Regions from separate parts of the Stenotrophomonas sp. PS02300 genome, predicted to be linked through region 2. Evidence: predicted binding sites of a transcription regulator. Region 2 holds the regulator's gene; each other region holds the start of a gene.
The links. The regulator FliA, encoded in region 2, starts transcription of late flagellar genes. The targets are predictions, from matches to a motif close to TAAAGTTTNNCNNNCNNNGGCCGATAA.

Region 1 (2,186 bases), on a different contig from region 2:
TGTTCGATACGCCCACCTCGCCGGGCGCGCCTGCCGCGCTGGCGCTGCTGGACGAACTGCTGAACGATCCGGCACTCGGCCCGGTGGTAGCGCCGGCGGCAGCGTTGCCGGCGTTCGAAACGCCAACGTCGCCCGGCGCACCGGCCCATCTGGCCCTGCTGGACGAACTGCTCAACGACCCGGCCCTGGGCCCGGTCGAGGTGGCCGCGACGCCGGACGCCTCGCGCCCCAGCTGGGACGATCTGCCGGCCGAAGCGCTCCACGACACCCTGCCGGTGGCCGTGGCCGCTCCTGTGCGCGCAGCGGTTCCGCCCGCTGCCCCCGCACCGGTCGCACGTGCTGCACCGCCGCCGACACCCGTGGCCGCACCGCGCCCGGCGCCTCCCGCTCCCGCTCCCGCCTCCTCCGGTCGCCCCAGCAGCTGGCAGGAACTGCAGGCACAGGCCCGCAACCCCGCCTCCAGCCCCCGTGGTGACCGCCGCGCCAGCGAGCGCACCTCGCGCTGGCTGCGCCTGCGCTGCGGCCCCCAGGCCTACGCACTGGAGCTCCTGAAGGTGCAGGAGGTGGTGCTGCCGGTACCGCTGCTGCCGCTGCGCGGCACTCCGTCGGCCATGCTGGGCATCATGAACCTGCGCGGCCAGGTGGTGCCGGTGATGGACCTGGGCATCCACCTGGGCACCGGCCCCGCCCGCGACGACGCCAACACCCGCATCGTGGTGCTGGAAGAGGACGGCGAGACCATGGGCCTGCGCGTATCGGCCGTGGAAGACGTGGCCAACCTCACCGATTCGCAGATCGAACCGCCCGACACCGCGCGCATCTGCCAGATCTCCAACGATCTGTTCCGTGGCGTGGCGCGGGTAACCGCCCAGCCGATGATCCTGCTGGATGCAACCCAACTGTTGAACTGACCCCCCGTAGAGCCACGCCCTGCGTGGCTACGGGATATCCGGCACCACGCACGGCCCTAAAGGTTTCCAGAAATACGCCGTTATAGACCTCGGAACCGTTTGTCCGGAGCAACGATGAGCACTGTGGCCCTGGGTGATGATCTCGGAATCGAGACCAGCACCGAGCTCAAAACACGCCTGGCCCCCTTGGTGGACCAGGGCGGCGACCTGACGCTGGATGCCAGCCAGGTGGGCCGTATCCATACCGCGTCGGTGCAGGTCCTGTGCGCGTTCGTCGAGGCCCGCCGCCAGGCCGGCCACCCGACCGCGTTCGACGGCTGCACGGCCACCTTCCGCGATGCCGCGCGCCTGCTCGGTGTCACCCAGGCCCTGGGCCTGGACGCAACCCATGACAACCTGAAATCTGTGGAGAACGCGGCATGAGCGCACGTATCTTGGTGGTGGACGATTCGGCGTCAATGCGCCAGATGGTTTCCTTCGCCCTCACCTCGGCCGGCTTTTCCGTCGAGGAAGCCGAGGACGGCGCCGTCGCACTGGGCCGGGCCAAGGGCCAGCGCTTCAACGCGGTGGTGACCGACGTGAACATGCCGAACATGGACGGCATCTCGCTGATCCGCGAGCTGCGCCAGCTGCCGGACTACAAGTTCACCCCGATGCTGATGCTCACCACCGAATCGGCCGCTGACAAGAAGTCCGAAGGCAAGGCGGCCGGTGCCACCGGCTGGCTGGTCAAGCCGTTCAACCCGGAACAGCTGGTCGCGACCGTCCAGAAAGTCCTGGGCTGATCCCCACCCGCCTTCCCCTCCCCCTTTGGTAACCGGACCCGAACGCCCATGAGCATGGACCTGCAACGCTTCCACGCCACCTTCTTCGAGGAAAGCCGCGAGGGCCTGGACGCGATGGAAGCGGGCCTGCTGGCACTTGAATCGGGCCAGCAGGATCCGGAAATCATCAACTCGGTGTTCCGCGCCGCGCACTCCATCAAGGGCGGCGCCGGCACCTTCGGCTTCGACGCCATCGCCGCGCTGACCCACGTGCTGGAAACGCTGCTGGACGAACTGCGCGCCGGCAAGCGAGCGCTGGAGCCGGCGGCCGTGGATGCCATGCTGTCCTCGGTGGACGTGCTGCGCGCCCTGCTGCGCGAAGCCGAACACGGCCAGCCGGCCGACCCGCAGGCCGTGGCCGCGGTCAAGGTACGCCTGGAAGCGGTGCTGTCCGGCCAGGCGCCGAGCGCCGCCGCGCCGGTTGCCGCCAAGGTCGATGACACCCCCGAAG
Region 2 (2,186 bases):
TCCAGCGCGGCCAGGGCATCCTGCAGGCGCTGCACCAGCGCCGATTTGTCGCGAAGGGTTTCCATCAGGCACTCGCCGCCAGGCGCTCGAAGATCTTGCCGAGCTTCTCTTCCAGGGTCGCAGCCGTGAACGGCTTGATGATGTAGCCGTTCACGCCGGACTGGGCGGCTTCGATGATCTGCTCGCGCTTGGCTTCTGCGGTGACCATCAGGACCGGCAGGGTCTTGAGCTTGGCGTCGGCGCGGATCGCCTTGAGCAGGTCGATACCGGTCATGACCGGCATGTTCCAGTCGGTGACCACGAAATCGAACGGCTGGCTCTGCAGCAGGGCCAGCGCGGCATGCCCGTCCTCGGCTTCGGCCGTATTGGTGAAGCCCAGATCGCCCAGCAGGTTCTTGACGATACGACGCATGGTCGAGAAGTCGTCGACGATCAGGATACGCATGTTCTTGTTCAAAGCACTTTCCTCGGTATCAAGTGTTCTCGAGGCCGGCGTCGGCCGCCTCGAAGATCTTCAGTCGGCCACGCAGGCGCAGCACTGCCTGGCCATGGATCTGGCAGACGCGCGACTCGCTGACGCCGAGCACCGCGCCGATCTCTTTCAGGTTCAGTTCCTGCTCGTAGTACAGCGACAGCACCAGCTGTTCGCGTTCGGGCAGCAGGCCGATCGCGTTGCCCAGTTCGCGGCCGAACTCGCCGCGCTCCAGCACCTGCTGCGGGGTCGGGCCGCCCTGGGCGACGGTATCCAGCTCGCCCTGGTCTTCGATCCGCGATTCCAGGCTCAGCACCTGGCCACGCGCGGCGTCTTCCATCAGGCGCAGGTAATCGGGCAGCGGCATGTCCATCGCGGCGGCCACTTCGGTGGCGCTGGCGGCGCGGCCGGTGCTCTGCTCCAGGCGGCGGATGGTAGAGGCGGCGTCACGGGCACGGCGGTGCACCGAACGCGGCACCCAGTCGCCCCGGCGGATCTCGTCGATCATCGAGCCGCGGATGCGGATCGAGGCATAGGTTTCGAACGAGGCGCCCTGGTCGGCGTCGTAGCTGCGCGAGGCCTCGATCAGGCCCATCATGCCGGCCTGGATCAGGTCGTCGACTTCTACGCTGGCCGGCAGGCGTGCGGCCAGGTGGTGGGCGATGCGCCGGACCAGGTCCGAGTGCTGGGCAATGCACTCGTTGGCTGCGGCGCGCTGCACCTCTTTGTATTGTGCGGCGCCTTTCATGCGGTCACCCCGCGTTGCTTGAGGATGCGTTCCAGGAAGAATTCAACGCCGCCGCGCGGCTCGGTCGGGGCCTGCCAGCGCGCGGTGCGGCGGGCGATCTCGGCGATCGCCTGCGCCGACGGGCTGGACGGGTAGGCCTTCACCACCGGCTGCTGGCGCTGCACCGACAGGCGCAGCCAGTCGTCCTGCGGCACGCAGCCCAGGTAGTTCAGCGAGACATCGGCCAGGAACTTGTCGCAGACCCGGCTGAGCTTTTCATACAGCACGCGGCCTTCGTTGGGGTCGCGCACCATGTTGGCCACCACCTGGATGCGGTCCACGCCACGTTCGCGCGAGAGCACCTTGATCAGGGCATAGGCGTCGGTGATCGAGGCCGGCTCGTCGCAGACCACCACCACGGTGTCCTGGGCGGCCTGGCAGAAGGTGAGCACGCCGTCGGTGATGCCGGCAGCGGTGTCGACCACCATGAAGTCGAGGTCGCGTTCCAGTTCGGAGAACACGTTGACCAGGCCCACGTGTTCGGCCGGCTGCAGTTCGGCCATGTGGCGGCGGCCGGACGCGGCCGGCACCACCAGCACGCCGCCGGGGCCTTCCAGGATCACTTCATCCAGCGTGCAGCGCCCGGCGACCAGGTCGGCCAGGGTCAGCTTGGGCTGCAGGCCCAGGATCACATCGATGTTGGCCAGGCCCAGGTCGGCATCCAGCAGCAGCGTGCGCTTGCCCATGTCGGCCAGCGCCACGGCCAGGTTGGCCGACACGTTGGTCTTGCCCACGCCGCCCTTGCCGCCGGTGACGGCGATGGTGCGGACCGGGCCCAGCGGCTGGCTGCGGGTGGCCGACAACGGGAAGGTCCTGGTCAGGTTTTCATACTCACGCGACGGCATGGTTCAACTCCGGGTTGCAGGGCATATCGGCCGCGCGGCGCAAATCTTCAAGGCGAAGTACAAGATTGGCTGCACTGGCCCG
Region 3 (2,186 bases), on a different contig from region 2:
GCGCCCAGGCCAACGCCGAGGATGATCCACAGCAGCGAGCGCGCCTGTTCGGTGATCAGCGCATACGGCACGATCACGCCCAGCGCGAACCGCTCTTCGCTGCCGCCGATGCGCAGCGGCACATACGCCTTCACGTTGCCTGCCGCATCCGGGGTGAAGGCCTCGAAACGCTGGTCACGAGCCACGGCTGCAAGGACCTGCGCAGTGACGGCATCGTCGCGGCGCTGGCCGATCTGCTTGGCATCCTGCGCGGCCAGCACGATGCCGCCGGGCGAAATCAGTTCGACGTGGCCCTGCTCCATCGGGCGCAACGCCGCCAGACGCTCCTGCAGTGCAGCCAGGCCGACGTCCACGGTCACCGCGCCCAGGAACTGGCTGTTGTCGAGCACCGGGGTCGACAGCGTGGTCATCAGCACCTGCTTGCCGCCGATCTCATAACGGTACGGCTCGCTCACGGCCTGCCGCTTGAGCTCACGCGGGCGCAGGTACCAGTCGCCATCGCCGGGGACGTCATAGCCCTTGAGTACATCCTGCACCGGCGCGCCGTCCTGCCAGGCCCAATAGCTCATGAAGCGACCGGTGGCGTCGTGGGCCTCGGCATCGACGAAGTCGGCGTCCCTGCCATCGAAGGCCTGCGGTTCCCACAGCGTGCCCATGCCCACCCATTCCGGGTGCGACTGCAGCTGCTGCTGCAGCACCTGTGCGGCGGTCGCGCGTGACAGGCCGCCGGCGCGGTGCTGCACCACCAGGCTGTCGGCCAATGCCTGGCTGGTGGAAAACGCGGCCGCCAGGTCGGCACCGACCCGGCGCGATTCGGCCTCGGCCTGGCTTTCCATGGTCCGCCGCGAGGATTCGAGCAGTGCCTGGCTGGCTTCGCGGTAACTGAGGGCGGCGGTCACGCCGAAGCAGAGCATGGCGATCAGCGCGGTACCCAGCATCAGCCGGTTGGCGATGCTGCCGGGGCGCTTGGAAGCGGACGAGCGGGACGTGGACATGGGGGTGTTCCAGGCAGGAGTACAGAACAGCGCGCGCCCGCGGGCACCGCTACTACGTCACGCAGTCCATTGCGGCCCGTCCGGCACGGTGCAACGCACATGCAGGTCGGGTCATACGCTGGTAACGGCCCTGTGCTGGAGATGTTGAGCGCTGAATCCTGACCGGGTTCAGTGAGGCGGACGGCCACCCAGCCGCTCCACCAACGTCTGGCTGGCGGCGTTGAGTCCGATCACCTCGACCTGCGCCCCATGCCCGCGCAGTTTGCGGGTGACCCTGTCCAGTGCGCCAACCGCACTCAGGTCCCAGAAGTGGGCCTGGCTGAGGTCGATCAGCACCCGCGCCGGCACCTGCTGGAAATCAAAGCTCTCGCCGAACTGCCCCGCCGAAGCGAAGAACACCTGCCCGGTGGCCGTGTAGGTGCGCACCCCGTTGGCATCGGTGTGGTCGGTGACGACCAGCAGCCGACCCACCTTGCGCGCGAAGAACAGCGCCGACAGCAGCACCCCGGTCAGAACGCCCTTGGCCAGGTCGTGGGTAGCCACGGTCACCACCACGGTGGCCACCATCACCACCGAGGAGCTCATGGGGTGCACGCGGAACTCGGCAAAGGAACGCCAGTGGAAGGTCCCGATGCTGACCATGATCATCACCGCCACCAACGCGGCCATGGGGATCTGCCGCACCCACTCGTGCCCGTACACCACCAGCAGCAACAGCAGCACGCCTGCCACCAGGCAGGACAACCGGCCACGTCCGCCGGAAGACACATTGATGACCGACTGCCCGATCATCGCGCAGCCGCCCATGCCGCCGAACAGGCCGGCGGTGATGTTGGCCAGGCCCTGGCCGGCGCATTCGCGGTTGCGCTGGCTCGGGGTGTCGGTCATGTCCTCGACGATCTGCGCGGTCATCATCGACTCCAGCAGGCCCACCACCGCGAGGGTTGCCGAGACCGGCAGCAGCAGCGCCAGCGTGTCCCACGTCATCGGCACATCCGGGAACAGGAACGTGGGCAGGCTGTCGGGCAGTGCGCCCATGTCGCCCACGGTACGCACCTCCCAGTGCAGCCCGATCGACAGCGCGGTCAGCACCACGATGGCCACCAGCGGTGACGGCACCGCACGGGTCAACCGCGGCAACAGGTAGATGATGGCCAGCCCCGCCGCACACACCGCCCACACCTGCCACGA

Region 1: a site for FliA is predicted at 969-995, ahead of QMX79_RS18740 (STAS domain-containing protein). Genes of this name have one in related genera too.
Region 3: a site for FliA is predicted at 1,117-1,143, ahead of QMX79_RS07605 (methyl-accepting chemotaxis protein). Genes of this name have one in related genera too.

What each region holds. Positions count from the first base shown of each region.
Region 1 covers NZ_JASCOP010000157.1:4,100-6,285, reverse strand. The annotation lists gene QMX79_RS18745 (chemotaxis protein CheW) at 1-911, shown strand, start outside; gene QMX79_RS18740 (STAS domain-containing protein) at 1,026-1,334, shown strand; gene QMX79_RS18735 (response regulator) at 1,331-1,696, shown strand; gene QMX79_RS18730 (chemotaxis protein CheA) at 1,745-2,186, shown strand, end outside.
Region 2 covers NZ_JASCOP010000075.1:4,138-6,323, forward strand. The annotation lists gene QMX79_RS13645 (protein phosphatase CheZ) at 1-65, opposite strand, end outside; gene cheY (chemotaxis response regulator CheY) at 65-457, opposite strand; gene QMX79_RS13655 (RNA polymerase sigma factor FliA) at 474-1,220, opposite strand; gene QMX79_RS13660 (MinD/ParA family protein) at 1,217-2,104, opposite strand; gene QMX79_RS13665 (AAA family ATPase) at 2,091-2,186, opposite strand, start outside.
Region 3 covers NZ_JASCOP010000027.1:28,868-31,053, reverse strand. The annotation lists gene QMX79_RS07605 (methyl-accepting chemotaxis protein) at 1-995, opposite strand, end outside; gene QMX79_RS07600 (SulP family inorganic anion transporter) at 1,164-2,186, opposite strand, start outside.